2 regions of the Pelosinus sp. UFO1 genome follow, and region 2 is predicted to be linked to the other one. Evidence: riboswitches for the same ligand, from Rfam matches in the RefSeq annotation. Region 2 holds a riboswitch; the other holds the start of a gene.
What was found. A riboswitch is a leader RNA that binds a small molecule or an ion and turns the genes downstream of it on or off. The one in region 2 is predicted to bind glycine.

Region 1 (16,473 bases), 2.2 Mb from region 2:
TTTGTATTAGTACCTCTTGATTGGGATGGTTTGTTAGTAGTTCAGCTACCTTCTTACTTAATGATAAAATAATAGGTCCAGATAACCCATAATGAGTAAATAACATCTCGCCGAAATCATCCGCTACTTTTTTGCCTCCAAAAATTACACTAGCAGATACATTTTTTAATGATAACCCTTGTAGCTCACCAATCCAATCTTCCCCTACCTCTAGTGGTACTAACGACGGCTTTAATGGAACAATTGTATGTCCAATCATTTCACCCATACGATATCCATCGCCAGAGGAACCAGTACCAGGATAAGAAGCACCACCAGTGGCTAAAATCACAGCGTCAGCCCTGTACTGAACATTGTTATTAGCAAGAACTCCTGTTACTTTACCATCATGCGTGAGAATTCTTTTTACCTGCTGACCCGTTACCACTTCTATATCAAGTTCTTTAAAGGCCTTCATAAAAGCTTGCACGACATCTTTTGCTTGATCGCTTACAGGGAAGACACGTCCACCCCGTTCTACCTTAGTCATTACTCCATAGCTATTTAAAAAATCGATGATATCTTGGTTACTAAAACTATATAAGGCACTATAGATAAAAGAGCCATTTCCCGGCATGTTTTTGATAATAGTTTCCTTATCAGCAATATTAGTAATATTACATCTACCTTTACCAGTAATAGATAATTTCCTACCTACAACAGACATCTTTTCTAAAATAGTTACTTTTCCACCATTTTGGCTGGCACTAACGGCGGCCATCATTCCTGCCGGCCCACCACCAATTACAATAATCTTTTTCATCTAAACACCCTTTCATGTAGATTTTAGTGCATAAAATTCCTATATGTAGTATAACAAAAAGCCCTTATTATGTTGCAAATAAGGGCTCACACTCTTATTTATTTATTGAGATTCTGTAAGGCTTCTACTTCTTGAGGAAGTAAGTGTCTATAACTACCTCGGCGTAAACCTTCAAGTGTCAGAAAGGCAAATTGAACCCGTTTAAGTTGCTTCACATCCGAACCGATTGCCTCAAACATACGTCGTATTTGACGATTTTTGCCTTCATGAATTGTGATTTGTAGACTCGTCATATTTCTTTCTCGATCAAAATCTATCATGTTTATTACAGCGGGTGCTGTCATGCCATCCTCTAATTGAATACCAACCCTAAGTAAGTCGAGTTTTTCCTGTGACGGTCTGCCAGCAACCTTGGCTATGTAAGTTTTATCTATTTTCTTACTTGGATGTATTAATGCATGGGTTAGTGCGCCATCATTAGTTAATAATAGTAGGCCTTCTGTATTATAATCAAGCCGACCTACTGGGTAGATACGCTGAGTAATATCACTAACTAATGATGCCACTGTCTTACGATCTTGGGGATCTTTTAGTGTAGTTAATATTCCCTTTGGTTTATACAGTAAAATATAGACGAGTTTCTCACCGGCTATAGGCTTACCGTCAACCATAATCCGGTCTTTACCTGGAGTTACTTTCGTCCCCATTTCCGTAACTACCTTACCGTTTACCGTCACTCGACCTTGTTGTATAATTTTTTCGGATTCTCTTCTAGAAGCAACTCCAGCTTGGCTGATAACTTTCTGCAAACGTTCCAATATAATAAGCTCCTTTGAAAAATAATTAATCTACCATAATGTTATAAAAATCAGTTTGTTGTTTACAAAGTCTAATTTCTTTGTTTCCCTGTACCTTTTTTAAGCAACTGCCACAAATACCTTCACCACAACACATTGTAGCATTATTAGTCGCCACCATAGGTATATTAACTCCTGCTTCCTGCATAGCTGTTATTACTCCATAATGTTGACTATCAGGTCCGGCGCTTACTATAAGGTCGGGCTTCTCCTGATCTATCCACTTTTTAAGCGTAGGCATTCCTACCTTACGCAAGGAAGGTACAATATGTACTAGAGCACCTAATTGATGTAATTCTTCTGCAATAAATATACTTCCTACCTTACCAGGGGCTAATATGGTCATAACTTGATTATTCTTATCCTTATTCATTAAATTAACCGCAAGAGGTAATCCTGGGGCTTGCCCTATACCACCAGCTACTAATATTATCTTACCATAAGTAAGATTGTCAATCCAGGGCTGACCTAAAACTCCGTTCCAGTAAGGTCCACGTATGACTATTTTACAGTTATTATCGGCTATAATCCTAAGTGATTTAGGTCCGATGGTTTCTATGACTACTTGTATCGTATTATTTTCCACTTTCATAATATTAACGGGGAAAGAAAAAAAGTGTGGATCATTTGGACGCCGTAAAAAAACAAAAGAACCGATTGAAGTTAATTGTTCGGCAAATTCATTACTCACTTGCATTTCTAGCCTATATGTATTCTCACTAATTTGTTCTTTTATAACAAAGTTAACCTCTTCTTCCTTCCTTGTTTTTATGATTTCATCACTTTGTGGTTGTTTTTTATACTGCCAATGTTTTTCGTATAATATACATACTCCCGCCCAATTGCAATTACAAGTACCGTCTCCTTTTAAATGACTGCAAACAACACACTGATTCGTTTCTGCTAATAAACATGGGCAATATTTTGAATTAATATCAATACACTGGAATATATTCCTATCCATCTTATACCTCCTTATACTAGGCATATATTATAGATATCATTCAATCCAGCACGAGTTACTCTTTCATTTATTTCAGTACGGTTTATAGAATAAAGGGATAGATTTTTCATTCTTTCAAAATATACAGATCCTGAAAAAGAATAACGCATACTTAATCCCGCTTCAGTTTTCATCTGTTCATGTACAAAGTGGATGAAGTCACCAGAGACTAATGTTGTTGGTAATTCTAAATATTGCATATCCAAACAATGTCTAACAGCGTAATTTACAATATGATATGCAATAATACTTTTCTTCATTATACTAAATAATTAGGACATTCTTTTGATGTAGCCATCCATTATTTCCTATAATAAATACAAGAAACTCCCTAAACTCTAGGGAGTCTCTTGTATTTCCATTCCTTGAACAATTGTCCTCATCTCAAAATAAATACTATTACATATCCTACAATCCGTCCCCAGCTTTTAATTGTGCAGCTTGGTGAATATCTAGGAGGCCAATAATTCTCATAGCTCTCGCTATTGTATTAATAAGATAGTTTTACTTAGATACTATTTTCAATTCTTTCTAATTTATAAAGAATTGGATGAAGCCCATCAGCACAACAAAATATTTCAGTTCCTTTTTGCTTAATCCAAGGATAATCATGCCCTAATGCTATATCACCTACTTCAATCTTTTTTAGAACAGTAATTTTTACATCGTAATATCTTGTTGCCGCCATATTTCTACCTCCGATACTTATCTACAAATTAAGCCAACTCACTTTTTCAACAAAAGATCAATAATCCCGCTAGGTGTAAAGATAGTCTATTAATATATATCCTCATAAACTTTGGTATTTTTCAAACATCCTCTTGTACAATTAATACACAATCGGGCAAGGTAATAATATTCCTAATTAGCTCCGTATAAAGGATATGATTTTATTACAAGCTAAATTTAAAAAGGGGCGTATTTATGCTTTCTGCAAGTAGCGAGTCTGAATATATGAAATGTGATGCTTGTGGTCAAGAAAGAGAATGTTTTGTACAACGTAAATTTGGCAATGAACAGGCCCTGTGTGCATATTGTTTGTCTGCGATATATTGCTATTTATAAAATTGGGGAGCCACTTTGACTTCCCTTATTTTATATAATCAATTATTCATACATCTTGGAAAACGGGTCATAGTTACTATTTTCATTCCAGAAGTATTCAATCCTTTGACTAATCTCTAATGCTTTTTCCTTCCCCAAAAGGTCTGCTATAAATCCTAATGTCATATCTATTCCAGCCGATACCCCTGAAGATGTATATATATTATTATCCCTTACCCATCTTGCTTCTTTTATCCACAGAACATCTTTCCCTTGCTCTGTAACCCAATTAAATGCTCTTTTATTTGTTGTTGCTCTTTTTCCATTTAGCATTCCCGTTTTAGCGAGTAAAGCCGCACCTGTACATATGCTAAGTATATATTTTGATTGACTAGAAAAAGTTTTAATAAGATTTATAAAATTGTTGTCTTGAATATTTTCTCTTGTTCCAATTCCACCTGGCACAAGAAAAATTTTTTCCTTACCTTTTTCGCTTGTATATAAATTAGTATCTACTCTTACATTTTGAGAGCTTTCAACAATTCCTCCATTAGCAGATACAAAATTCAATTTAAAAATATCAGGCAAACCCCCAAGTATTTCAACAGGACCAAAGACATCTAATGTTTCAAATTTATCAAATAAAAGTATGTCCACTCTGTAGATCATATAACTTCCTCCATCTTAATTATCGGTTTACTTCTTTTTTATCAGCTAATTTTTAGGCTCTACCGTCATCACTTTGTTAAGAGAATATCTTTATCCTCTTATCGGCCATATATAACCAATAACATATGTAACTCTTTTTAAACTTTCAATAAAGTCTCTACTTATATTTCTAGAAAATCACCCATAGAAAGTAAATCTATCATATTTAAAACTTACTACCTAATCCAAAAAATTCCTGCTATAAGGCAATATAAAAATTATGACATACTTACACATCCATGATCTTAAATTTACTTGTATGGAGCAAATAGACCACTGATTGGTGATAATAATGATAAGATAAATAAAAACTACTACATTGTAGGTTTGCGAATGCAAACACCATATTATCATTTTATCAGAATTAACCACCATCATATAAAATCACTCCTACTATCCCCATATACTACACATACTAGATATGGTATTACGCCATATCTATTTCCATTTTTCAAGATAATGAATGAGGGAAAGCTCAATAATAAATCTTACATTCCTTTTTAATGGGAATAATTGATAATAAGATTTTTCGATTAGAGAATCACAACAATAACAAATTGATGTAAGGAGAATGATAATGTCACTTGAAAAATTTATATTATATATAATGTGGTTTATCCCAATAGCTTCTTATGTGCTATTTATTCCCAGATATAAACAACGCAATGCCCAAATCAGTTTCTTATTTATGCAATCGTTCACTTGGTTTTTTGGGTTAGTTACCGTTGATTTGGGATTTATCGAATACCCTATACGTTTTTTCTCTGAGGTTAATAGAACTAATTTTTCCTTTGAGTATTTAGCCTACCCTGTCATTTGTGTTTTTTAAAATATCTATTATCCAGAAAGTAAAGGCAGATCAATTAAGTTTATATACTATGCTAGTACCTGCTTCGCTATCACTGGTCTAGAACTTATATTTCAGAATTATACACAGCTCATTAAGTACATAAATTGGACAGGTTATATTTCATGGATAACTTTATTCATTTCTTTATATGTGTCTAGGTTATATTACAGATGTTTTTTAAAAATACCATCGATTCCGTCCTAATATTCTATTTTCTCAACTAGATCTAAAAAATCAAAGTTAACATTATAGTGAATAATGAATACACTATAAAGAGTAATTATTATGAAAAACGGAGGGATTATTATATGCAAGACCAGTCATGTACGATTGCTCTACTTGTAGGAGGCGCATTGCTTGCTGGAGCGGTGTATACTTATGCAAAACTTGGTTTTTTCAAAATAGATTAGAGTAAATCTAAACTACTTAAATTTTATCCTTACAACAAATTAATCACTATCCTGTCCATTTTTTTGCCGGAGAAGTCATTCTACTTCAGAAATCTTCTTCTTCTTTATTATACGAATGGCGACTTTAATCATAACTGCGTATCCTCTAGCCAATTTATCTAAATCTTTATGAGGATTATAACTTACTGTCACGTTATACTTAGGGGATGCTGTTTTTTCCACCCTCACCACCTCCCGTACAGTTTATGAGCTACTGCTTTCCAACATTACTATAGATAAAAAATATAATGACGCAGAAAAGACACAGCACTATTCCACTACTAAATGGACGTGCTGTGTCTTATATTTTCAAAAATGTCTTTAGTAAATTAGAAAATACTCATAGAGGTCGTCCCTTCAAGATAAACTGATGGATGATATCACCATTAATTCCATGGGCGCTCTCCATTACCGTCTCAGATAAACTAGGATGAGGGTGAATTGTGTGGGCAATTTGATCTGCCGTTAAGCCATTATGAATGGCGATTGCACCTTCCATAATTAGATCACTAGCGTGGGCTCCTAAGATATGCATGCCTAGTACTTTATCATTATTAGCATCGGCTATAATTTTGACTAAACCATCTGCTTCCCCCATAGAAACAGCCTTACCATTACTAGCAAAATTAAATTTACTAACTTTTATATCTATGTTTGTGTCTTGAGCCTCCTTCTCATTAAGCCCAACCATAGCTAATTCTGGCGTAGTAAATATACAACCTGGCACTGCACTGTAATCCATACTAATATTACCACCCAATGCATTTTCTGCAGCAACCATACCCTCTGCCGAGGCGGCATGAGCCCACATTTCCTCTCCAGTGACATCACCGATAGCATAAATTCCAGGTATATTGGTCTCCATTTTGCTGTTCACCTTAATACCAGCCTGGCTGTAATCAATACCTGCAGCTTCAAGCCCTAGCCCAGCTACTATAGGTTTTCGTCCAGTTGCTACTAATACTTTTCCCACAGTGAGTTCTTGAATTGACTTACCATTATCAAGAGAAACCTTAACGCCTTCGTTGTTTTCCTCCATACCAATTACTTTGGTATTTGTCAGCATTTTTATGCCCTGTTTGCGTAAAAGGATCCCCATACGTTTGACTATTTCATTATCAATATTCGGTAAAATTGTCGGCAGCATTTCTACTACGGTTACATCTGAGCCAAAGGATTGAAAAATAGCGGCAAATTCAATCCCTACCGCACCTGCACCAATGACCATCATACTGCGTGGTACATGATCTATCTCTAGCAGCTGATTACTGTCAATGACATTAGGCAAATCCTGGCCTGGTATAGGTAAATGCATGGGCTCAGAACCTGTAGCAACAATAATATGTTTTGCTTCATAACTGATTTTCTCTTTTCCTTGTGTGATAATCAACCGATTTGGCCCTTCTAGTACTCCTACTCCATATATCGTTTCTATAGCATTGCTTTTAATTAACTGTTCAATACCGCCACGCAGCTTGTTAACAACTTGATTTTTACGTAATCTAATGGCATCAAAATCAAATCCTATATTCTCAGCCTGCAGACCAAATTCATGACAATTCTTAAGTTCTTGCCATTTTTCAGCGCTTTTTAATAAGGTTTTGGTAGGAATACAACCTCGGTTTAAGCAGACTCCACCCATCTTATCCTTTTCTACCAATAATACTTTCCCGCCTAATTGGGCAGCTCGTATGGCGGCAACATAGCCTCCAGGACCACCGCCGATCACCGCTACATCATAACCCATTTTTTTCCCTCCCTTGGTATTGTTGCCACAGCTAACGAAGCATTTTCCAGAAGTCCTGACTATATTTTGTTGACGCCAACTCTTTACTTACTCTCTTTTCTTCTTCTGTAAGTTCTCCACTCACTAGCTTGATGCCTAGAGCCGCCCCAAAAGCCTCGGGCATGGGATGATACACTTCTTGCCACGTTACGGTTCTTCCTAACACATCTTCAATCGCTGTAGCTCTCCCCTTTAACATTTGAGCTGTCTGCTGGCGTTTTTCTACTGATGGCAGCCGCAGTAACTCTACAAACTGCTCAGCGAAAAACCGCAATAGTAACGATCCATGCTGTAAAATAACGCCATTCTTACGTACCTGGGCACTTCCCGCCAGCTTTCGCCCTTCTACTGTAACTTCATAATGAGAAGGAGCATCAAAGCAAGCCGCTGACGCAGGTTGTTTTTTCCTCTGCCCATAAGCCGCTGCAGGCACAGTCATTTGTGCCTGTATACCAAGTTCCCTAAGACCAACTAATAAACCGTTGCTAAAATAGCGATAAGATGCCGTAATGGTTTTAGGGATTAGAGGGTCATCTTCCTGGACCACAATGCTATAGGTGAGCTCGGCATCATGCAGAACTGCTCTACCTCCAGTTAATCTGCGTACCACGTCAATGTTACGCTCTTTACATTGATCAAAATCAATTTCAGACATCGCCCTTTGAAAATATCCTAGACTAACTGCTGCAGGTTGCCAGCCATAGAACCTGAGTGTGGGCGGAACTTTACCAGCGCTATGTGCCAGTAATATGGCTTCATCAACAGCCATATTTATTGCGGCATCAGCGAACCCACTGTTAATTAGTCGCCAGTTCATCATATTCTCCCCTAACAATCTCGCACTCCTCAATGGCCTTAGTAACTTCTAAAGAAGTAAGGCGGCGAGGATAATTATACATAAGACCGCCAGGACGCTCATTATAGTAAGGACGATTACAATCATCACAGCCACTTGTTTGAAAAGCTTGACCGTCTTCTAATATCCTTAATAACTCAACCTCGGGTACATTAAACTCGGAAATGATCCCATCCTGGTAGCCAATGATATCCTGCTTATACCCGTTCCTAAGCAGATGATGAGCAATCTGAATGCGCCGATAGTGAGCAATTGTTGGCGCATTCAGATGTGCCCAAGGGGTCCCACGTATAGGCGTAAAGGCAAATAAGCCAATTCTGATTCCTTTATCAATACAGGCCGCCATTCGACTCACCATATCCTCTTCACTTTCTCCTAATCCTACGATGAGATGCGTGGTAACAAGGCCCGGCAATGCCAGTGTGCACTCTAGTAAGAGGCTCCACTTGGAAGCCCACTGGCCGTTTTTCACCTTCTCGTATAACTCTGGCGTAGCGGCATCTAGAGCAATACAAACCCTTTCTGCGCCTCTTGATACAAGTTCTCTCGCCTGCTTTACTGTTTCTAGATGACTGGATACGCAGATAGGAACCGCACTGCTAACATGTAATAATTCAAGTGCATTAACAGTAGTATCCCAACTATTTGCGCTGTATACCACCTGCAAACAAGCTCGCTTTATTGCTCCTGCTTTATAAGTATCTCTGATTCCGGCGGCAGCTTCTTCCTTCGGAAAAACTGGCCAAGTTACCCTGGAAAGCAGGTTTACCCTGGCCTCACTGTCCCGTGACTGGGCACAAAATTGACAGTTGTTTTTGCACCTTTCCCCGAGCATAATATAAGCAGTAGTAGGCAGAACATCCGCTTTAATTTTCTTTTTGCCAATTACGCAGGCTGTACCTGCAGAAAGTTTCCAAAGGTTCATAGTACGCAGCACTCCTCAGTCCATAAGATAGACATGCCTAATTTTTTTGCTAGTGCCACAGCTTTAGGCGTAGGATTCACAATCGTATCCATACCGATTTTAACCGCCCATTGATCAATTTCACTACGATAATGTCCACCAGGACGCATACAACCTAAGTGAATGGGTATCGAGGGACATACCTGACGAGCCCACGTTAATAGTTTTACTACCTCCTCCATCTTTGGGGGCAAACAATCTGCATAACGAGTCCCACGAGTTGGTGTAAAAATAATAAATGTTAATGCATCCATACCGAGCTCCTGCAAAAGTTCCACTGCTTGATATTCGCCTCTGATCTCGCCAGCATGTAGACCAATGCAAATATGGGGCATTACCTTAACTTTTTGACGTAATTCTTTATAACAATGGATATAATCACTTACTGTCCGTTCTATACCAAATACTTCACGAATGGTCTCATCATCACCAACAAAATCAAAAGAAATACAGTCAGCAATCTCAGCGATTTCTACAATTTCAGCCTTATCTATCAATCCCACATGAAGATTATAAAGCCTTCCTCGTTTTAAGGCTCTCAGTTCAGAAATATGCTGACCAATAGGAACGGTCCCGTCAGCTTTACAGCCGCCGCTAATCAAAAAGCTAGTGGCGTTGCTCTCCTGCATAGCAGAGATTGGCAACATGTATTTAAGATAATGACCACCACAATGAGCGCAATTTTGTTCACAGCGATTTTCTGTGACACTGATGGATTTGGTATTCTTGGGGTATGTAAAACAAATTATTCTTTCCATCTTACAACCGGTTTGCGAGCGGCCAAAGTTTCATCTAAACGCCCAACTACTGTAGTACTGGGAGCACTCTTAATTAGGGACTGGTCTTCTTTGGCCTCCTGCGCAATTTTTCTCATTACAGCAATAAATCCATCTAAGGTTTCCTTGCTTTCTGTATCCGTTGGTTCAATCATGAGTGCTTCTTCTACAATCATAGGGAAATATATGGTGGGTGGATGATAACCATAATCCAGTAGTCGTTTGGCAATATCTAGCGTTCGAATGCCATATTGAGTTTGTTCCTTGGATGTTAAGATACATTCATGCATACAAAAACGAGTAAAAGGAGCATGGTACTGTTGCCGCAACTGGGTCAAACAGTAATTGGCATTCATTACAGCATCTTGACTGGCTTGGCGCAATCCATCTGGACCTAAAGCACGGATATAAGCGTAGGCACGAACAATAATCCCAAAATTACCATAGAAAGAATGTACCTTGCCAATAGACAGTGGACGATTATGATCTAGGTCATATTTACTTCCATCAAAAGTGAGCACAGGGGTAGGTAAAAATGGGGCAAGGCTACGCTTTACACCTACAGGTCCTGAGCCTGGACCACCACCCCCATGTGGTGTACCGAAGGTCTTATGAAGATTAAAATGGACAACATCAAAGCCCATATCTCCAGGCCTAACAATCCCCAAAATGGCATTGGCATTAGCCCCATCATAATATAACAGTCCACCCGCATTATGGACAATGCTAGCAATTTCTTGAATATTGGTTTCGAACAATCCCAAGGTGCTTGGATTAGTCAACATGAGGGCAGCCGTATCTGGTCCTACTGCTCTGCGGAGTGCTTCTAAATTGATAGATCCATCTTCATTTGATTTTATTTCCACGATTTCCATCCCACATACGGCAGCTGATGCAGGATTGGTGCCATGAGCCGAGTCAGGCACGATAACTTTGTTTCGCGCTTCCCCATTGCGCCGATGATAGGCCCGAATCAGCTTTAATCCGGTCAATTCACCATGAGCACCTGCAACTGGCTGCATGGTAACAGCATCCATTCCTGCAATCTCAGCAAGATACTGTTCCATGTTATATAACAGTTCTAAGGCGCCCTGCACTGTTTCAGGCTGCTGCAAAGGATGCAATAAAGCAAATCCAGGATAACGGGCGATATCTTCATTCACTTTTGGGTTATACTTCATGGTGCACGAACCTAATGGATAAAAGCCTGAATCTACACCAAAATTCCGTTCAGACAGTTCTGTATAATGACGCATTAAATCTAGTTGACTGACTTCTGGCAGGGCCGCAGGATTTTTTCGTAAGAATTCTCGGGGTATTAGTGATGTAATGGCTTCTTCTGGTACATCACATTTTGACATATCTATGGCACAGCGACCTTCTTTCCCTATTTCAAAAATCAAGGATTTAGTTTTTCTCATACTATCGCCCCCAATTTCTTTACCAATTGGTTAATATCGTCCTGCGTCCTGTTTTCTGTTACACACAATAGCATGCAGTTTTTAAGTTCTGGATAATAAATACCAAGGTCCAATCCACCAATCATTTTTTCCTGTAGTAATTCTTCATTGATTTGAGCGATGGATTTTGGACAACGTATAATAAATTCTTTAAAATAACTTGCCCCAAATACAGAGGTGAATCCTTCTAGTTTTGTCAGCTCACGGCATGCGTAGTGAGATTTTTGCAGTGATAATTCGGCTACCTGACGCAGACCCTCTTTACCAACAGCACTCAAATATACAGCAGCTGTTAAGGCGCACAAAGCTTCATTGGAGCAGATATTTGAAGTCGCCTTTTCCCTACGTATATGCTGTTCCCTTGCCTGTAAAGTTAACACGAATCCTCGATTACCATCATGGTCCACGGTCTGCCCCACAATACGACCAGGCATCTTGCGCATCAGTTTCTCATTAGCAGCAAAAAAACCCAGATAAGGACCACCAAAAGCAGTTGCTAATCCCATAGACTGGCCTTCACCAACTACGATATCGGCACCAAGTACACCAGGTGCTTCTAAAATACCTAAGGAAATAGGATCGCCAGCTACGATAAGCAATGCTCCCTCTGCATGAGTAAGGTCAGCAATTTTTTTTATATCTTCAATACACCCGAAAAAATTAGGTGATTGAATGATGACAGCAGCGATATTTTTGCTCATTAATTGTGTGAGTTCTTCCCTATTCACAGTACCATCTGTATAACCAATCTCTGTTGTTTTATATCCCCAATCCGTTCCGTACGTAGTGAGCACAGTGCGGTAATGAGGATGCACTGTGCTTACTACCAGCACTTCACTGCGATCTGTGACGTTACATGCCATCATTGCCGCCTCGGCTAAGGCGGTACCACCGTCATACATGGAAGCATTGGAGACTTCCATCCCTGTTAACTGGCAGATCATACTTTGGTATTCCCATAATGCTTGCAAGTATCCTTGGGAGATCTCTGGCTGATATTGAGTGTAAGCTGTATAAAACTCAGAACGTCTTATTACATGGTCAATCACACTTGGTATGTAGTGATCATAAGCCCCTGCACCTAGAAAACAAGTATATTCCTGGAGATTAGCATTTACCCCAGCTAATTTATGAAGGTAGTTTATCAAATTCAGCTCCGACATGGGAGCAGGTAACTGTAGTGGGCGATTAAATAATAGATGGGTTGGAATATCATTAAAAAGATCTTCCACTTTCTCTACACCAATGGCAGCAAGCATGGCACGTCGGTCTTCGTAAGTATGAGGTAAATAGCTCCACCCCATTTTAATGACCTCCCTCAGCTATTAATTTTTCATACTCGTCACTACTAAGTAGTTGGTTCAAGTCTGCTGGATCGGCTATTTCGATGACTACCAGCCAACCCTCGCCGTAAGGATCTTCATTCATAATTTCTGGTGCATCAGTAAGCGTCTCATTTACTTCCACAATCACACCACCAATAGGTGCATAAATATCAGATACTGCTTTCACTGACTCTACCACTGAAAAACTCGCCCCTACAGCTATCTTACTGTCCACTGTAGGCACCTCAACAAACACTACATCACCAAGCTGAGACTGAGCATAATCGGTAATACCCACCCTTGCACGAGTTCCCTCAATTTTTACCCATTCATGGTCGCGTGAATACTTTAATTCTACTGGAGTTTTCATTTTTATTTCCCCTTTCTTCTATAAAATGGTTTAGGAATTACTTGAGCAGCTACCTTCTTACCACGAATTTCTATATCAAATTGCTGTCCAATTATAGCAAATTCGGCTTCTACTAAAGCAAGACCGATATTCTTATCCAAACTTGGCGAATAGGTTCCTGTGGTTACTGTCCCAATGCATCGCCCTTGTGCCATTACAGGATATTCAGGCCGAGCAATCCCTCGTCCAGTTATAACAAAACCTACAATTTTACGTTTTACGCCATTTTTCTTTTGCTCTGCTAAAGCAGCACAACCAATAAAGTCACCTTTATCCAGCTTCACAAACATACCAATCCCTGCTTCTAAGGGGGAAATCTCCTTGGATAATTCATGCCCATAGAGTGGCAGGCAAGCTTCAAAACGCAGAGTATCTCTACAGCCTAGACCTGCAGGTAACAGCCCATAAGACTTACCTGCGGTCATTATAGAATTCCACAATGATGCTGCATCCTCTGGACGACAGTAAATTTCAAATCCATCTTCGCCAGTATAACCAGTTCTAGATACTAGCGTCTCCTTGCCTGCCACCATTACTTTTGGTAAAAACCAATAATACTCTAGATTTTCTAAAGCTACATCTGTCAATTGGCTAAGAATAGCCTGAGCTAGGGGACCTTGCAAGGCTAGCTGCGCTGTGTGATCGGATAAATTGATTAATTCTGTATGAAAGCCTCCCTTATTTTCCTGCATCCACTGCCAATCTTTCTCAATATTAGCCGCATTAATAACTAATAAATATTCTTCTTCACCCTGCTTATAAATAAGCAAATCATCAACAGTACCACCATCCTGATAACACATGGGCGTATACTGTATTTTATGATTAGCAAGGCGAGATACATCATTCGTTACTAATTTTTGTACAAATGCAAAGGCATCAGGCCCCTTGACAAGTACCTCCCCCATATGTGAAACATCGAATAAGCCAGCCTTTTCTCTAACTGCTCGATGTTCCTCCAAAATCCCAGTATACTGTACTGGCAGTAGCCAACCTCCAAATTCAACAATCTTTCCACCGTACTCTAAATGTGTCTCATATAGAGGCGTCTTTTTTGATGCTGCCATAATCCATCTCCCCTTTCTGCTTGGTTTTAAAAAAAATAAAGACAGAGACAAAGGCGGACGAATCCTCCTTTGTCTCTGTCTGTTGTACCTGAGAGTTTTGCCTAAATAGGCTCCCCATCGGTGACGCCTTTACACAAGGCGTGCTCTCCAGAGTATAGTCCGGTTACGGTCCTTTTTGCCTGAGAGTTTGACAAAGTTCTTGCTCCTTCGGCGCCGCATTTAGCGATCTCTCCCTATAACCATCATCCCTATGCATTATTTTACTATTACGAATATTCTAGCAAATTAGTTAATTTGTGTCAATCGTATTTTATCGATGATTATCCTGTCAAAAAATTCGCATTTGAATCCTTGTAGAATTTTTCCGAATAAATGTAATTATTAATAGATATGATGATAAAAAGTGCTTTTTACCATTTTTTCTTAAGTAGGCTTAATGTTTCAGGAGAAGCCCCTAAGTAAGATGCAACATGCTTTTGTTTTACTTTAGAATAGATATCTAAATGTTCTCAATAATATCACGGCAACGTTGTTAAGTATCATATTAAAGTAAGCTTCTCTCTTCTTTTATATAATAAATGTATTCTGTGTATCGTCTTGTAATGACAAAAATAGTGGCTCACTATCAATATAAGTCATATAATTTGTATAATGACTAATACATCTGAATCTTCCAGCGCTTCAATATAATATGCTGAAGGTATCTGATAAATATAATTTGAATAGGAAGCAGCAGAATTTACTATCATTATCTATAGTCGTAATAGTAAACATACAAAATGCCTACAAGGATTCGCTCCAGAATCCTTGAGGCATTTTTTTATAGAGAATCTGCATAAATAGCAGCAACCGTCTTCCGGCTGGCCTCAATTGGTGCCATGCTGAGTAGTAACCCCAAGCTAGGAGTTTCAAAAGCTAAATCTGTCAGACGAGCCACATCACCATCTACAAATCCTTCCTCACGCAAGTTTTCCTTTATGCCGAGTGCCTTAAGCCATTGCTTTAAGCCGATGTAAGCAGAATGTGCTTCTTCTGGCGTACCTTTGATTCCAGGTAGTAAAGGTGCTAGGATATCTGCCAAAATAGCTCCCTTGGCTGGATAAATGTGTTTCACTACTGCTGGCAGTAGAATTCCTAGTCCTGAACCATGGGCCAAATCTGGTTTCATGCCACTAAGAGGATGTTCCATGGCATGCGTAAAATGTAAAAGTCCATTATCGAAGGCAACACCAGCGATCATGGAAGCGTACAGCAAATAATAGCGGGCTTCCAGATCCTTCGGATTATGCTGAGCTAATGGAAGGTAATGGGCAACTAAGCGAATTGTTTCTCGAGCTAAGCTGATGGCAAAAGGGTTGCCCAATTTTGTGGTAGCCGCCTCGACAACATGATTGATAGCATCAATTGATACATAGGCTGTCTGATCAGCTGGCAAAGTAGTCATGAGGGCTGGATCATCGATAGAGTACATAGGATACAAGCAGTCATAGGCAATAGCCGGCTTATATTCCTTCTCAGGTATACTGACAACTGCAAAACGATCAGCCTCAGTCCCTGTTCCGTGGGTTAAATTAATGGTGATAATCGGAACTGCTTTTTCAGGTACAAAAGCAAATTCGTACAGTTCACGTGCTGTTTTACCTTGGTTAGCTAATAAAACAGCCACACTCTTACCTGCATCAATCGGGCTGCCACCACCAATAGCAATAACAGCTTGTGCTCCAAACTCCATTGCTACCTGTGTTGCTTCATCAACTTGATCAACCGTCGGATTGGGAGTGATCTTACTGTATAATACTGGTGCGATACCAGCAAAAGAAAAGGCCTGTTCCACATGTACCCAAGCACCAGACTTGATATGTGACCCCTTACCAGTAACTACGAGAACCTTATTAATCCCCTGTTTAGCTAAAATGATCGCAATTTCGGTTATCTTAGTAATCGCGCCCACACCAAAATACACTATAGTCTTAGTCCGAATTTCCACAATTCGTTCCAAATCAACTTGTCTTTCCCACATATACATTCCCACCTTTCTATTAATTTTCCTTATATCCATATATATATGTCACTAAAAAACAAAGATAACTGTTTTTGTGAAAATTATAACAATAACA
Region 2 (16,473 bases):
TGCTTTTAAAAACTCAGTTTTTCCTTGGGTTCTTCTATGCAATCTAATTAACTGTTCTAGTATTTCTTCGCCCGGCCCCATAATGGCTAGGTCAAACTCATCATCTTTCAAGGTATTTTCGCCGTATACCTTTACTTGAGGTCCACCAGCAATCACAACGGTTTCGGGACATTCAGTTCTAAGGCGAGACGCTAAATGAATCGCCCATTGAAAAGAATCACCATACCATGTCTTAATACCGACGAAAGGAATCTCCTTTTCTTTAACCATCTTAACGATTTCTTCCACCATCTGATTCATGTACCTACGCTTGCAAAACAAGGACAAGGCTTGCAAGGGCCAACTAAATAGCATAAGAAATAAAGCTAATTTTTGATTTCCCTTCTGATATACTTCTAACTGCAATCCTACAATCCAGCGAAGAAGTGCCAAGCACCATCTAGGTACGCCTTTTTCGACGTAAGAGGTACGGACATTATCAATAATTTCTGCCTCAATTCCTTGATCTTCAAGATATGTACGAATCATTGCCAAACTATTTTCTAACGCCGTATCCGAAGTAATGCGCTGTCTTATTGCAAGGCTGTTTACCAGTAATAATTCAACACCATATTTCATTTAAATTCCCCCATTTTTTTATTTTTAGAAAACCTCTATGTTTTACCCTTTGCAACTAGTTAGATTCTGTAAAATCTTGATCCCAATCGTAGGATAACTTCTGTAAAACTTTTCGAAAGATTGTTGGCAAATAACCATAACCTCTGAATCAGCAGTGGCAGAAACGTCGTTTATTTGTACTTGTGGTTGTATTAACCCTGTTCTTCCGAAGCTTTGCCCTGGTACCCTCTCACTCGTCACCCCATTGCATAGTACAGTAACCTTCCCTGACAGCAAGATATATAGTTCTTTCGTTACTTCACCAGTATTTATAATGGTATCACCTTCTTGGCAATGAAAGATTGTTCCCATATGCAATACCTGCATTGCTTCTTCTTTCATTAGTCCTTTGAGAATAGGAATACTTTGACCTCTTAATTCTCCTTGTACATAAGCCCACATCTGTTCTTTGCTGGTTAACTGGGTGTTTACCACCTTAGTCAACTGGGGGAATTCCTCTAAAAACCATTTTGCCGCTTCCGGACTGTTATTTCTTTTTTTGGCAACACGGAGAAAGGGCGATCTCACTGCCTGCAGATGTTCAAGGTCTTCAAGAATTAGAAATAAGGGAATGATTAGACCGAAGCCACGTTCAAAAAAGTTATACCCTAGTCTACGAAAACCAAGTCGTTCATATAGAGGAACTAATTGGGGGCTGCATCCTCCAAAAGAAAACTGCACCCCCTCATCTCGTCCTACCTCATACCCTTTTGATAATAATAGGTAGGCCGCCTGTGAATTTCGGTATTTAGAAATAACCATCATTTTAGTGCTTAAACATTGTTTCTGGTTTCTTGATCCTTGCAAGAAAGTAGCAAACCGTTGCATCTTGAATATTTCTTGTAATTCACTCGGAAATAATTCAATTTTTCCAATGGTTACTCTTAGAGTACCTATTACTTCTGATCCTAATTGGGCATATAATAATACACTCTGATCATCCATTACATCCATGATTTTCTTTTTCTCGTGATTAGCTGATGCTATGGGTGTTTTGCCCATTTCCTCTACATACACTCGATAACGCAACTTATAAATTGCTTCTTTTTCTCTTTTAGTCGAAGCTATTCTAATTTTTATACGATTTTCACTAACCTCACTAGTTCTTACTTTTAGCTCTGCAATTTGCAAACCCATACATTCTTCCCCCTTTTTTTGATCATAAAATTATCTATTGACTAGAGAAAAGCTATTGCCGATTCATAAACACCACCTCCTAATAGAACCATGTTCTTCTCTCACCAATGAAAACTCCTGTAAGATTTGTAATATAATGGACATTTTTGTAATTATAAGTAAATTTTTCAATAAAAAAAGAGAACCTTAGTTTAAAGGTTCTCTTTTCCTAATACTCTATTAACTTTTTTACACTGCCAATCCCTGGGATAATTTGAAACAAATAAAAAATGTGGTTCCTTGCGTGCTGGTCTCTACCGTTATCTTCGCCTTATGGCGATTTGCAATTCGATAACAGATTGCTAAACCAATTCCTGTTCCGTCTGTCTTCGTAGTCACAAAGGGTTTTCCTAAATTATCTAAAACATGAGCAGCGATCCCTCCACCTTCATCCCGTATAGCCAAAATTGTTTCCTCATTTTCCAAATAGGTTCGGATTGTTAATGATTTCCCCTCTTTCATAGACTCTAACCCATTACGAACAAGATTTAATATTAGTTGACGAATTTCTTTTTCATCAATATATAATTCAGGAATCCTCTGTAATTCTAACATTATATACTTATTACAGGCGTTGCTATCAGCCTGCAGCAGTGGATACATAGATTCAATAATTTCATTTAACTGACACAATTTAAAATCCATTACCCGATTTTGACTAAGAGAAAGATATTCACTAATAATGGAATTTGTCCTATCCAATTCATCCATTACCAGCACAAACTGTTCCTTATAAAGAGCAAATTCTTTCTTATTTCCGATTAGCTGCAAATATCCACGTACCGTAGTCATAGGGTTTCTAATCTCGTGAGCTACACTCGCTGCCATCTGCCCAACTGTATTCAATCGATCCAGACGGGCTACATCTTGTTCCAACATTTTTCGAGTAGTTATATCCCGTGCGATTCCTTCAATGGCGATGATTTGATTATTTTCTCCATAAATAGGATTAAACTTTTGTTCAACCCATATTTCACTAAGATTCTTACAAAGTATCCGGGTAGTCACCATAGGATTAACCAGATGAAAATTTTTCTTTGCATCTTCATATAAGGCTACATCTTTAGGGTGAATCATTTTAAATATTAGCTCAGGATCATTATAAAATTCCTCAGCCGTATATCCAGTAATTTCTGTAACTGCCGGGCTAATGTATTCAAAACCTTGCTCGGGGACGATCCGGTAACGGAAAATAATATCCACTGCATTTTCAGTAAATAATCGATAGTATTTTTCTTTATTCGTTAGATCTTGCCTCGTCTTTTCAAAATACACTAATAAGGTGCCTACAGCAATAATGAATCGTAATATTGCATCAAATAAATATCCCCATGGAGCAAACCATACTACATTCTCCATAAAAATATAATCGATAGTATGGACTCCTAGGAGAAGAAACGCAGCTCCAGTAATATATTTACCCACCCCAGTAATGTTTAAATAGTAGAAAAACACCATACCAGTCCATATATAGATACTACCAATAAAAATACATGAGGGCAGAGCCTTATAGAAATAATCTTGATGAAATCCTATAGCTAACTCACTTAATATGGTACTAAGAACTGCCCCATATAACCACAACCTGTTTACACCCTTACTAATAAACTTATTACTTCCCCATACAAGTAGTAAACTAGATAAAACTGATAAAAATTGAAAAATAATTTGAACTTCTAAATCAGATTCTCTAATGAAGGGCATTTTAAAACAAATAATCCGAATAAGATGAATTAGCCAACTTAAAATCCACAATCCTATGAATGGCTCTTTATATTGTACATATAGATATATATATACAAGTAACACTGCCATCGTACCAGATATTGTTGCTAAAAGGGATGTATCAATAAATGTCACATTTACACCTCATTTTTTATCGCAAGCGCTAATTCCATATATGTAAACATTTTCTATATATTCATTTAAAACCCTCTATTATTTCCTATATATTTCGAATTAAGTGTAAAAATATGTAATTCAGTAAATAACAAAACACTATTGCCATTTTTTCAATGGAATAGTGTTTTGTTATTAGGTATTCTTATTCCTCCGTACGGGGAAAACACATAGGAGCCGTTAACTGATTAAATACATTAACATTGGGATCACCAAGACTTAAGCCATTGGTAAGCCGATCACTGTGTAGTGATATAATTACACTTGTAATTTTAGCTACACCACTCGGTGTGGGAATGCCTCTTAAGGGATTATAATCTAAGGGGGCAACATAATAATTTAAAGTGCCATTAGTATTTACAACCAATCGATTTGGGTCAAAACCATCGGAGGTATAAACAGCTGATAAAGGAGCTGCCGGCCAAAGCCCTCTATCCGTTACAAAAAATAGAGTATACACTCCTAGGGGAATTAGCCCTTGAGCTGATACTTGAATATGTCCTTCACACCCTCTGCCGCAAATCTCTCCTGTAGCAGTTGCCTGCAGCCAAAAAGCCTGGGCAATCGCAGCTGGCCGATTATTGGGCATAGTTTCAAAAATCAAATCGCAACAACCATCGCACGCTTTGGATTTTCTATCCTCTTCCATACATTTTCCCTCCTGAAATGAAATTTCATTTAAGTTATTCAGATATATCTATACTAATACATCACTACACTTTTTTTGTATTCTATGCGAAACAGAGGAAAAACGTGCAATATAAGAAAAGACTTGGCTTGTGCCAAGTCCTCGGACGCAGGCAGAAGCCTTAGTCGTTCTTACTTGGAATCAAGGAAGTGTTATACTTTCTGATTCCGGTAAAAAACTCCTGTACAAATTCTTAGTAGAATAGTACAGGAGCTTATGCTATGTCTTGCTACGGTTTTACAGTGGCTTTAAATACCTGTTTGCCATCTTTCATTTCAATAATAACTACACTTTTAACAGCATCATGAGTTGCATTTAGGGTAGTAGCCCCCGTTATTGCTGGAAAATCCTTGGTGGCGGCTAAGGCTTCACGAATCTTTTCAGGATCAATGCTATTGGCACGTTTAATCGCATCAATTACAATGTTCGCTGCATCATAACCAAGGACAGCCATAGCATCTGGCACTTGCCCATACTCTTTCTTATAAGCTTCTACAAAAGCCTGGGAAGTCGCACTAGTATCATCTACCGAATAGTGATTGGTAAAATAAGTATTGTTAAGGGCGGCTCCGGTTCCTACTTCTACTAACTTCGGAGAATCCCATCCATCCCCACCTACGATTGGTACCGTAATCCCAATTTCGCGAGCTTGTTTCACAATTTTACCTACTTCTTCGTAATAACCCGGGATATAAATTACTTCCGCATTTAATGCCTTAACTTTTGTCAAAATGGTTTTAAAATCTTGATCCTTTTGCAAATAAGCTTCTTCCGCTAAAATATTTCCGCCGCCTTTGGTAAAGGCATCTTTAAAGAAGGATGATAAACCTTTACTATAATCACTACTATTATCAACTAACATAACTGCCTTTTTCAGTTGTAATGTATTAAGTACAAAGTTTGCTCCAACTGTCCCTTGGAAGGGGTCGATAAAACAGACTCTAAAGGTATAATCTTTCACCTTACCGCTTTTCTCGTCTACTGTTACTTTAGGATTTGTAGCCCCTACTGCCACAAAAGGAATTTTAGTTGCTTCCGCTACGCTTGAAGTTGCGATGGCATTGGAACTAGCAAAGATACCTGTTACGGCTACTACTTTATCTTGTGTTGCTAATTTTGTCATAGCATTTGCCGATTCGGAAGGTTCACTTTTATTATCCGCTATGACGGCTTGGAGTTGCTTGCCAAGTACTCCACCTTTTGCATTGGCTTCTTTAATTGCCATTTTTGCGCCATTTGCCGACGAAGTCCCCATCGTCGCATTACCACCTGTCATCTCATTGAGAATACCAATTTTGATATCTTTCGAGGCAGAACTACCACAACCCGCGAGAGCCCCCGCCATCATTAGAACTACCAAAGATACCACTACCAGCTTAAAACTAATTTTACTCATAAAAATTTCTCCCCTTTTTTTAAATTATCTATATAAAAATGAAAGAGCCAAATCATCTCTGATTTGACTCTGGAAAAACAAATGAACACACCAAAAAAGGCGTTTTCAGCATCACAATATAAGAGATATAGAAATATCCCTGTAAATCACGATTTTTGTCTCTGTCCTTTTGCCTGAGAGATTTGTCAGCAACTTGTCATTGCTGTATTTCACCTTCGGCGCTCAATTTAAGAGTCTCTCCAGAGTTCCGTCCACTTACGGTTCTACTCGGTGGTCCGAGTGCCTGAGAGTTTTACTCCTTCGGCGGGCTATTCTAGCCACTCTCCCGCAAACTTCATTCGGTAAACATATGTAGTTGTAGGAAAAACATTCACTGTAAGTATCATTATAAAACAATACATCACATTTTTCAATGGTATTATAAAAGTATTTTTAAAATTTTCAACTCTCCATTTTCTTTATGAACTAAATGTTTTTAATGACCTTTTTCTATATTTTCATAATATTTAATTTTATAATCTAAAAAGAATCTGTTAATTTGAAAGGAGTCGTTTTATTATATTAACTCTACTTGGATTTCTTATGGTTATTACTTTCATGTACTTAATAATGTCCAAAAGGATGACTGGGTTTGCTGCACTAATTATTATACCAATTGCATTTGGGTTATTAGGTGGGTTTGCCCCCACAATTGGTAAGTTAATGATGGATGGTGTTAAGACCATAGCACCAACGGCAATTATGATGATGTTTGCTGTTATGTATTTTGGAATTATGGTGGATGTGGGCTTGTTTGATGGACTCATTGTTCAAATATTAAAGAAAGTTAAAGGTGACCCGTTAAAAATCATTGTGGGAACGACTTTTTTGTCAATCATTGCCTCTTTAGAAGGAGAGGGAGCTGTAGTCTTTATGATTACCTGTACCGCAATGTTACCTTTGTACAAGAGGATCGGTATTAATCCTGTTATTTTAGCAGTAATATGTGCAATGGTAACTGCCGTGAAGAATATGTTCCCATGGGCAGCTCCTACGGCTAGGGTTTTAGCGGCGTTAAAACTCGATGCAGCAGAAATTTTTAATCCCTTGGTTCCTGTAATCATTTTTGGATTTGCCTATATAGCATTGATGGGATATGTATTGGGTAAAAGAGAACGGGCTAGATTGGGAGTTATCCAGATAGAAGATTCTATGATCGACGGTATCGCCAAAGAAGTGGTATCGAAAAATCCTGAGTTTAAGCGTCCTAAATTATTCTGGGTTAATCTGATTATGACCCTAACTCTTATGGGCCTGTTACTTGTAGAAAAGAAGATCGGAGTATCGATTCCAATCATCTTTTTGGCGGGAAGCGCATTGGCTTTAATTGTAAACTTTCCTAAGGTTAAAGAACAGCAAGGGCGTATGTTGGCTCATGCTAAAGAAGCTCTACAGGTTACCGCGGTGGTTTTCGCCGCTGGGATATTTATGGGCATTTTAACAGGAACTAAAATGACAGATGCTATGGCAACATTTCTAATAGGAATTATCCCAACTGGTTTGGGATCACACATGGGGATGATTACAGCGCTGTTAAGTGCTCCACTGTCCTTCTTGTTATCCAATGACGCCTTCTACTTTGGCGTGCTACCCGTACTGAACCAGATGGCTGCTACTTATGGAATAGGTGCTGGGGAAATCGGTCGGGCTTCCTTATTGGGAACACCAGTACACATGCTGAGTCCCCTGGTGGCAGCGTTATGGTTATTGGTCGGAATGTGTGACATTACCTTTGGCGACCTACAAAAAGGTGGCATATGGTGGGCTTTTGGACTAATGGTATTGAATATCGTGGTAGCATTAGTAACTGGAGCAATTAGTTTATAATAATAGAATTGATAAAACTCCTACAGTCTTTTCAAACCGAAAAGCTGTAGGAGTTTTTTTATGGTATCAGAATTTATAAGTTTCTAGTTAAAAGATTGAACCACAAAGACACAATGCCGCTATCGCGGCACACAAAGAAGATGGGAATGAAATGGATAGACCCCCTTTGTGACCTTTGTGTCTTTGTGGTTCAAAAAGGACGCTTAGCGTTTTTCTTATGTGTGTTAGTCGAGCTTACCTGATCAATTTTTTACATGAAATGAAAAACTGCTCCACTTACAAATGGTATTAACCATAGTATCCAAACGATCAAACTATAACGATGAAATTTCCTTGTCCAAATATCTTTTTTATTTACAATAATAATAGTCGCCCAACATGCATGTAGTAGCATTAATGAAAGTGCCACTATACCAGTAAGGCTGTGAAAATTGCTAGGTATTTGCACATACTGAGAAATAGCTTGGTTAACTCCCTCTACGTGTGTCTTAGATAATTCCCCCATCGCCCTTGTTCCTAAAGCATCACAAATAATCCCAAACCAAAATAGGATCAAATGTACTCTTTTCAACTCACCTTGTATTTTTTCACTCCAAACTCCAATGGTATAGAATACAAAGGCAGAATTTATAAAGATAATTCCACTCGACATGATAATTCCTCATTTCTACCAAATATCATCGATTCAACTTTAATCATTTTACTACTCTTATTGACGAAATAAACGATGATTTATTGCATAAAAACAAACTGACACTACTCTCCTAAAAAAATAATCCCACAGCCATTTGGCTGTGGGTAATCTGCATACGGGTTTTACCCTGCATTATTTCTTTTGCTTATGATATTCTGCCACTTTGCCAAAAGCATAAGCGCTAGCTTCAATGGTTACAGCAATATCTTCTTCTGAATGGGCCGCTGACATAAAGCCTGCTTCAAATTGAGAAGGGGCCATATATACCCCTTTTTCTAGCATTGCATGATAAAAAGTATTGAAAGCACCAATATCTGATTGTTTAGCGCTTTCATAGTCATAAACTGGTTTGTCGGTGAAAAACATACCAAACATAGCGCCAAGTTGATGATATTGCAAGGAGAATCCAAATTCTTCTGCCTGTGTCCGAATACCTGCACATAAGCTCTCTGTTTTCTTGCCTAATACTTCGTACAATTCAGGTGCCTGAGATAGTATTGACAACGTTGTAATACCTGCCGTCATTGCCAATGGATTTCCGCTCAGTGTACCAGCCTGGTATACGGGACCCGCTGGAGAAATTAACTCCATAATATCTTGCCGTCCACCATACGCACCTACAGGCAATCCACCGCCAATAATTTTGCCTAAGCAGGTAAGATCAGGTTTTATGCCAAACACAGACTGAGCGCCATTATAAGCTACTCTAAAACCCGTCATTACTTCATCAAAGATTAGTAATGCACCATATTGTTCTGTCACTTCTCGTACAGCTGCTAAATAACCCTCTTTCGGCAATACCATACCCATATTACCTGCTACAGGTTCTATAATAACGGCCGCAATCTCCTCACCGTATTTACTAAAAGTTTCTTTCAGTGCGGCAATATCATTATAACCTACGGAAATTGTTCCGCCAGCAACAGCCTGAGAAACGCCTGGACTATCAGGAACTCCTAGGGTAGCCGCACCAGATCCGGCTTTCACTAATAGACTGTCGTGATGACCATGATAACAGCCAATAAATTTTACAATTTTATTACGTTTCGTATAAGCTCTCGCCAACCGTAGGACACTCATAGTAGCTTCTGTACCAGAATTAACCATACGAACCAGTTCCATTGAGGGTACAGCCTGCTTTACTAATTTAGCTAGTTCTGTCTCCAAAAGAGTAGGTGCCCCATAACTAGTTCCTTTACCTACAGCCTGGGTCAAAGCTTCCACCACTGCAGGATGGGCATGACCTAAAATCATGGGTCCCCAAGAACCAATGTAATCGATATACTGGTTTCCGTCGATATCATATAAGTAACTTCCCTTTGCCTTAGCAATAAAGGGTGGTGTACCACCTACACCACGAAAAGAGCGAACAGGACTATTGACGCCACCAGGAATATATTCCTTCGCTTCTTGAAATGCCTTAATTGATTTTTCCAAGTTCAATGTCATTAGTAGACCCCCTAAAAAATAATAATTGAACCACCAAGACACAAAGGGCACAAAATTTTTCACAAAGGACTTATCCTTTATGTTCTCCTTTGTGTGCCATGCTAGTGGCATTGTGTCTTGGTGGTTATATATTTGCTATCTTTATTCTTCTTTTAACCAGCGGGCAACATCCATAGCATGATAAGTAATTATAATATCTGCACCTGCCCGTTTCATACTGAGCAAAGTTTCCATTACAGTACGTTTCTCATCAATCCAGCCTTGGGCTGCTGCTGCCTTTACCATAGAGTATTCACCACTCACATTATACACAGCAAGAGGATAATCAAAGTTATCTCTCACTTGGCGAACAATATCCAAATAGGCTAACGCTGGTTTTACCATAATAATATCTGCACCTTCGGCTATATCTAACTCTACTTCACGCATAGCTTCTCGGCTATTAGCTGGGTCCATTTGATAACTGTGACGGTCACCAAACTGCGGTGTAGAATCAGCTGCATCACGGAACGGACCATAATAGGCCGAAGCATACTTCACTGCATAGGACATAATGGATACATTCTTGTACCCATTTTCATTTAGCACATTACGAATGGCTAAAATCCGGCCATCCATCATGTCCGAAGGAGCAATGATATCTGCCCCTGCCTGGGCTTGGCTAAGAGCAACTTTCGCCAATACTGGCAGTGTACTATCATTGTCAACCTCGTGCCCCTCTAGCATACCACAATGGCCATGACTCGTATATTCACATAGGCAAACATCGCCGATCACAACAATATCAGGAAGTGCTGCTTTAATCAAACTCATCGCTTTTTGTACCGGGCTATTCATATCCCAGGCACTTGAACCTTGTTCATCCTTATATTCAGGGATTCCGAATATAATAACAGCGGGTATGCCTAAGGCATATGCTTCAGCCGCTTCTTTGACTGCCATATCCGCAGATAAATGAAATACATTGGGCATAGAAGGAATTTCTTTACGAATCCCACTTCCTGGCACAACAAACAAGGGATAAACTAAATTATTTATCTCAAGAGTCGTTTCCCTTACTAATTTTCGTATTCCCGCTGATACTCTAAGGCGACGGGGACGAAGAAGCTCGTTCATTATTTAGCCTCCTTATATAAGGTTGTAATTGCTTCTACCATCCCATGAATGGTATACTCCTCTGCTATTACATCCGGCTTAATGCCATTTTCTAAACACGTACCAGCTGTTATAGGACCAATACATGCAATTTTGGCAGTTTTCAAAAGTTCTGATCCCTTAGAACCTAATAGCTCTAATAAATTAGTCACTGTAGAAGAACTGGTAAATGTAACAAGATCAATTTCTCCGGCTGACAATTTTTGTGCCAGCATTTCGCCATCGCTATCCCCTGTAAGAGTACGATACACTGGTACTACATCTACAGTAGCGCCCATTTCTCTTAGCTTTTCTGGCAAAATATCCCGGGCTACCAATGCTCTTGGAATGAGCACGGACATACCTGGCTCAATCCGTCCATTCAATGCCGCAACAATACCTTCCGCTCTAAATTCCAAAGGTACAATATCGGCTAAAATTCCGTAATTTTTAAGCGAAGCTGCTGTTTGTGCTCCTATGGCAGCAATTTTCACATTGCCTAAAGCTCGGCTATCTCGTTTTTTACTATATAAATGGGTAAAGAAATGTTCTACTCCATTTACACTAGTAAAAATCATCCAATTATAGGTAGCAAGCTTATCAATGGCTTTATCCAGTTCTGCATAACTTTCTGGTGGAACCAATTTTATGGATGGTGCTTCAATACATTGCGCACCTAAGTTTTCTAATTGACAAGTTAAAGCACTAGCCTGCTCACGAGCCCTAGTAACAAGTGCTGTTTTACCAAATAACAACCGCTGATCAAACCAAGCCAAGTCTTGACGTAAATTCACTACTTCTCCGACGATAAATATAGCAGGAGGTTTAATACCCTCCCTTGCTACATCAGCAGCTGCTTTGCCTACTGTTGTAACTAGTACCCGTTGCTCAGGTTTCGTACCCCAACGAATGACTGCAGCGGGAGTATCCGCAGAGCGGCCATTTTCTATTAATTTTGTTGTAATATGAGGCAGGTTTTCTACCCCCATTAGAAATACTAAGGTATCTACCGCAGTAGCCAAGTGGGACCACTTAATCGTAGATTCTGCTTTAGTTGGATCTTCATGACCCGTTATGACTGCAAATGAAGTCGCAATACCTCTATGAGTCACAGGAATACCGGCATAAGCAGGTACGGAAATGGCGGAAGTGATACCTGGTACTACTTCAAATGATACTTTATTCTCAACTAAGGTTAATGCCTCTTCCCCGCCCCGTCCAAAAACGAAAGGATCTCCACCTTTTAGCCGTACTACATTTTTACCTTCTTTAGCTTTATCCACAAGTAACTGATTAATGTCTTCCTGACGCATAGTATGATTACTAGAAGCCTTCCCTACATAAATAAGTTCTACATCTGGCCGGGCTGTTGACAAAAGTCGATCATCTGCTAATCGATCATAAACTATGGTATCTGCTTGCTGTATATATTCTAGGGCTTTTACACTGATTAATTTATAATCACCAGGACCTGCCCCTACTAAATAAACCATACCTTGTTTCATATTCTCTCCTCCTGATAGGCTGCATTTAAAACCGTTACTTAATGATTCACATCTAGCTCTTGCAGAATTTCCCGTCCACCTGCATCTAGCATTTCCTGAGCCAACGCTTGACCAAGCTCTTTAGCCTCTGCTGGGGCACCACTAATCGTCTTGCGTATTTGGCGAACACCATCAACAGACAATATAGCAGCCTCTAAGTTTAATACATCCTGATTTACGGTCGCATAGACGCCAATGGGAATTTGGCAACCGCCCTCTACCTCCGATAGATAAGCACGCTCTGCCTCTACAGCTAGGCGAGTCTCTTGGTGATTCAAAAAGGCAAGCATTTCTAAAACTTCCCCATCATCACTACGCGCTTCAATTGCAAGGGCTCCTTGTCCAACTGCCGGCAAACAAATTTCGTTTGATAGAACTTGGGTAATTCGCTCCTGCCAGCCTAATCGTTTTAGACCAGCAACTGCCAATAGAATCGCATCCAAATCTCCCGTATCTAATTTCTTCAATCTCGTATCTAAGTTTCCCCGTAGGTCATGAATCACTAGATCAGGTCGATACTTGAGCAGTTGTGCTTTACGCCTTAAACTAGACGTCCCAACCTTAGCACCCTGTGGCAAATTTTCCACGGTGCCATACTTCGGGCTAATAAAAGCATCACCAGCATCAGCTCGTTCTGTAATAGCGGCCAACAATAAGCCTTCTGGCAATTCCGTCGGCATATCTTTAAGACTATGTACTGCCAAATCAATTTCTCCCCGTAACATGGCAGTCTCCAATTCTTTTGTGAACAACCCTTTCCCGCCAATTTTAGCAAGAGGAACATCCACTATTTTGTCACCCGTAGTTACGATATGGACTAGATTTACTTCTATCCCCGGATATTGATCTCTTAAACAGGCGGCAATATAATTAGCTTGCCATAAAGCCAATTTACTGCTGCGCGTACCGATAACAAGTTTTTTTCTTTTCACGATGTCTGCCCTCTCCTATTGTATCGAGTTTAAATAAATCTAGTATTGCGTCTAAATATAATTGTTCATTCTGGGTACAGGCCCCTTCATTGATACAAACCATAGGGTCCCTTAACATCTTTCGAATAATCATCTTAGACATGTTCTCTACAGCCCTACGTTCCTCTGCCGTAATGTCAGGCAATTTCGTTAAGGCACGTTTTAATTCCCGTTGACGGATTCTTTCCGCTTTATCCGTCAAACGTGCCATAACAGGCCGCAAGGATAAATAGCGAAATTTGATCAGTAATTCTTCTAATTCTTTTTTGATAATATTCTCAGCTAACTCCGCTTCTTGCTCGCGAAGACGCAGATTGGATTCCACAACTGCTTCCAAATCATCAATGTTATATAAACGTACACCGGAAATCGCAGATACCTCAGGCTCCACATCTCGGGGTACAGCAATATCAATAATAATGATAGGACGTCCTTGCCTTTTTGGCATTAAGTGAGCAACATCCCAAGCTCTAATAATGTAATGAGGAGCACCTGTAGAAGTAATAATAATATCCGCTTCCACAGCACTTTTCATAAAATTCTCAAAAGGTACTGCTATACCACGAAATTGACTCGCTAATTCAACAGCCCTCTCATATCTACGGTTCGAAACAAATACAGCTTTAACACCATTTCCTACTAAATGCTTAGCTGTAAGTTCACCCATTTGTCCCGCACCTAATAACAATACATTGGAAGTTGATAAATCGCCAAATACATTTTTTGCTAACTCAACTGCCGCATAACTTACTGATACTGCACTATGAGCAATACGGGTTTCAGTCCGGACTTTCTTTCCTACGGCAATCGCCCTATGAAATAAAGTGTTAAGAACGGTACTTGTAGTACCAACATCCCTTGCTATGGAATAAGCCTTTTTTACCTGACTTAAAATCTGTCCTTCACCAATAATTAAGGAGTCAAGGCTCGATGTTACACGAAATAAATGGTTAATACAATCTTCTTCCGCATAATAAAAGAAGTCTGCGACATCTAAGGGAGTTTCAGAAATTCGTTGCAAAAACTGCTGCATTACTGGAAAGCCATCTTCTGCATCATCCACAACAGCGTACATTTCTGTACGATTACAGGTAGATATTATCACGCATTCGCTGATTTCTTCATATTCATGAAGACGATTCAGAGCCATTTTTATTGTATCTTCAGAAAAAGTAAAACATTCCCGCACATCAACCGATGCGGTTTTATGATTGAGTCCCAGAACAACTAATTGCATTATAAATCTTAGCCTCCGCCTCTTTTATCTTGCCATCTTTCAGCAAGCTAATTACTTCCTGATCTATGGTTCTTCGCCAAACGATTTCTCGTTCCTTTGCTGTTGGCAGTTCTTTTTTTATTTGTTCTCGAACCTTTGCCACCAACTCAAGGTATGTACCATATTCAGGACCATAACGTTCACCTAATTCCTCGCGTAACTTTTTGGCTACTGCCGGGCTTTTCCCCCCGGTAGAGATGGTAAGCAATAAGTCGCCACGAGAAATTTGGGCTGGCACACTAAAATTGCCCAATTCAGGAGCATCTGCCACATTAACAAGAACACCAAGCTCTTTGCCTTCTGCCGCTACCAGCTTATTTACCGAAGGATTATCCGTGGAGCAAATAATAATGAAAAAGCCTTTAACATCTCCCTGCTGATAACCCCGGGCAATATGAGTAATCTCTCTTCTTTCTGCCAAAATGGCCAACCCTTTGGTAATCTCTGGGCTAAGTACAGTAACATCTCCACCTGCAAGCAAAAGTGCAGCTACTTTGCGCTCAGCAACGCTGCCGCCCCCCACAACAATACAAGGTTGGCGACTTATTTGTAAGTTTATCGGATAGAACGGCACATTTTTCACATCCTTCATATTTTAGCATATTTCGCACTAAAAATGTAATAATCCTCTATTCAATTGTAGAAAGTATAACTTTTAATTGCATACTCCTTTTATTTCTTTTTAAGCCCAAAATACGCCTCTACTATTTTTCTGACAACAGGTGCTGCCGCAACAGAACCTTCGCCTCCTTCCTCAACTAGGACCGCGACAGCAATTTCAGGATTTTCTGCTGGCGCATAGCAAGCAAACCAGGAATGAACCGTGCCTGTTCCTGTTTCAGCAGATCCACTTTTACCAGCTACTGTGGTCGTCATTCCTTGAAACACACCGAGTCCAGTACCTTTAGTGGTTACAGCCACTAATCCTTGCTTAAGTAAATCCCATGTTTCAGCTTTTAAATAAATGGTATGAAGGACTTCCGGTTGATAGGTTTCTGCTACTGCACCATCTGCCGTTAATATTTTTTCTACCAGCATTGGTCGATAAATAGTTCCCTTATTTGCTACCGCCATTAATAACATTGCCTGTTGCAATGGTGTTACAAGATAATATCCTTGTCCTATGGCGGCTATTACAGTTTCACCAATATACCATTGTTCATCATAGGTAACCCTTTTCCAATTTTCTGTAGGAACAGTGCCTTCCTCTTCTCCCTGCAGACGAATCCCACTCTTTTTTCCTAACCCAAAGGTCATAGCGTAACTCGCTAAGGAATCAACTCCCATGCGGCGACCTAATTCATAAAAAACAGGGTCACTTGACCAAGCGATTGCATCTACAATATTGAGCTTTCCTAATCCCTTAGTTTGCCATCCAAAGAATTTCCACCCATCAAGTACGTACACGCCCTTATCATCAAATATTTCATCCTTAGTCACATAATTCATATCCAAGGCAGCTGCTGCCGTCACAATTTTAAAAACCGAACCTGGAGGATAAACATTTTGAATGCTTTTGTTCGTAAGAGGATGATAGGGATTATTGATAAGCTTATTCCAATGGGAATTACTGATTCCACTTGCAAATTGATTGGGATCAAATGAAGGATAACTAACCATAGCACGCACTGCTCCTGATTTTACATCCAGAACAATAACACTTCCGCCTTTTGTTGGTTCTCCCCTCTTCTGTCCTTCTTCTATTTGCTGCATTAAGGCGTCC

Region 1: linked by a shared signal. The riboswitch ahead of gcvT (glycine cleavage system aminomethyltransferase GcvT) and the one ahead of UFO1_RS00135 (ABC transporter substrate-binding protein) in region 2 are both predicted to bind glycine.

What each region holds. Positions count from the first base shown of each region.
Region 1 covers NZ_CP008852.1:2,173,230-2,189,702, reverse strand. The annotation lists gene UFO1_RS10150 (NAD(P)/FAD-dependent oxidoreductase) at 1-802, opposite strand, end outside; gene UFO1_RS10145 (pseudouridine synthase) at 901-1,623, opposite strand; gene UFO1_RS10140 (hypothetical protein) at 1,646-2,623, opposite strand; gene UFO1_RS10130 (hypothetical protein) at 3,171-3,350, opposite strand; gene UFO1_RS10125 (DJ-1/PfpI family protein) at 3,770-4,375, opposite strand; partial or broken gene UFO1_RS26115 (CBO0543 family protein) at 4,986-5,468, shown strand; gene UFO1_RS25175 (hypothetical protein) at 5,750-5,896, opposite strand; gene lpdA (dihydrolipoyl dehydrogenase) at 6,054-7,460, opposite strand; gene UFO1_RS10110 (biotin/lipoate A/B protein ligase family protein) at 7,492-8,319, opposite strand; gene UFO1_RS10105 (radical SAM protein) at 8,297-9,280, opposite strand; gene UFO1_RS10100 (radical SAM protein) at 9,277-10,077, opposite strand; gene gcvPB (aminomethyl-transferring glycine dehydrogenase subunit GcvPB) at 10,065-11,516, opposite strand; gene gcvPA (aminomethyl-transferring glycine dehydrogenase subunit GcvPA) at 11,513-12,859, opposite strand; gene gcvH (glycine cleavage system protein GcvH) at 12,861-13,250, opposite strand; gene gcvT (glycine cleavage system aminomethyltransferase GcvT) at 13,253-14,356, opposite strand; glycine riboswitch at 14,514-14,601, opposite strand; gene UFO1_RS10075 (iron-containing alcohol dehydrogenase) at 15,177-16,376, opposite strand.
Region 2 covers NZ_CP008852.1:20,700-37,172, reverse strand. The annotation lists gene UFO1_RS00155 (B12-binding domain-containing radical SAM protein) at 1-618, opposite strand, end outside; gene UFO1_RS00150 (cyclic nucleotide-binding domain-containing protein) at 661-1,794, opposite strand; gene UFO1_RS00145 (ATP-binding protein) at 2,023-3,693, opposite strand; gene UFO1_RS00140 (hypothetical protein) at 3,878-4,381, opposite strand; gene UFO1_RS00135 (ABC transporter substrate-binding protein) at 4,650-5,816, opposite strand; glycine riboswitch at 5,968-6,069, opposite strand; glycine riboswitch at 6,078-6,154, opposite strand; gene UFO1_RS00130 (CitMHS family transporter) at 6,372-7,682, shown strand; gene UFO1_RS00125 (HsmA family protein) at 7,933-8,334, opposite strand; gene hemL (glutamate-1-semialdehyde 2,1-aminomutase) at 8,509-9,825, opposite strand; gene hemB (porphobilinogen synthase) at 9,967-10,941, opposite strand; gene cobA (uroporphyrinogen-III C-methyltransferase) at 10,941-12,464, opposite strand; gene hemC (hydroxymethylbilane synthase) at 12,503-13,435, opposite strand; gene hemA (glutamyl-tRNA reductase) at 13,395-14,711, opposite strand; gene UFO1_RS00095 (bifunctional precorrin-2 dehydrogenase/sirohydrochlorin ferrochelatase) at 14,680-15,324, opposite strand; gene mrdA (penicillin-binding protein 2) at 15,423-16,473, opposite strand, start outside.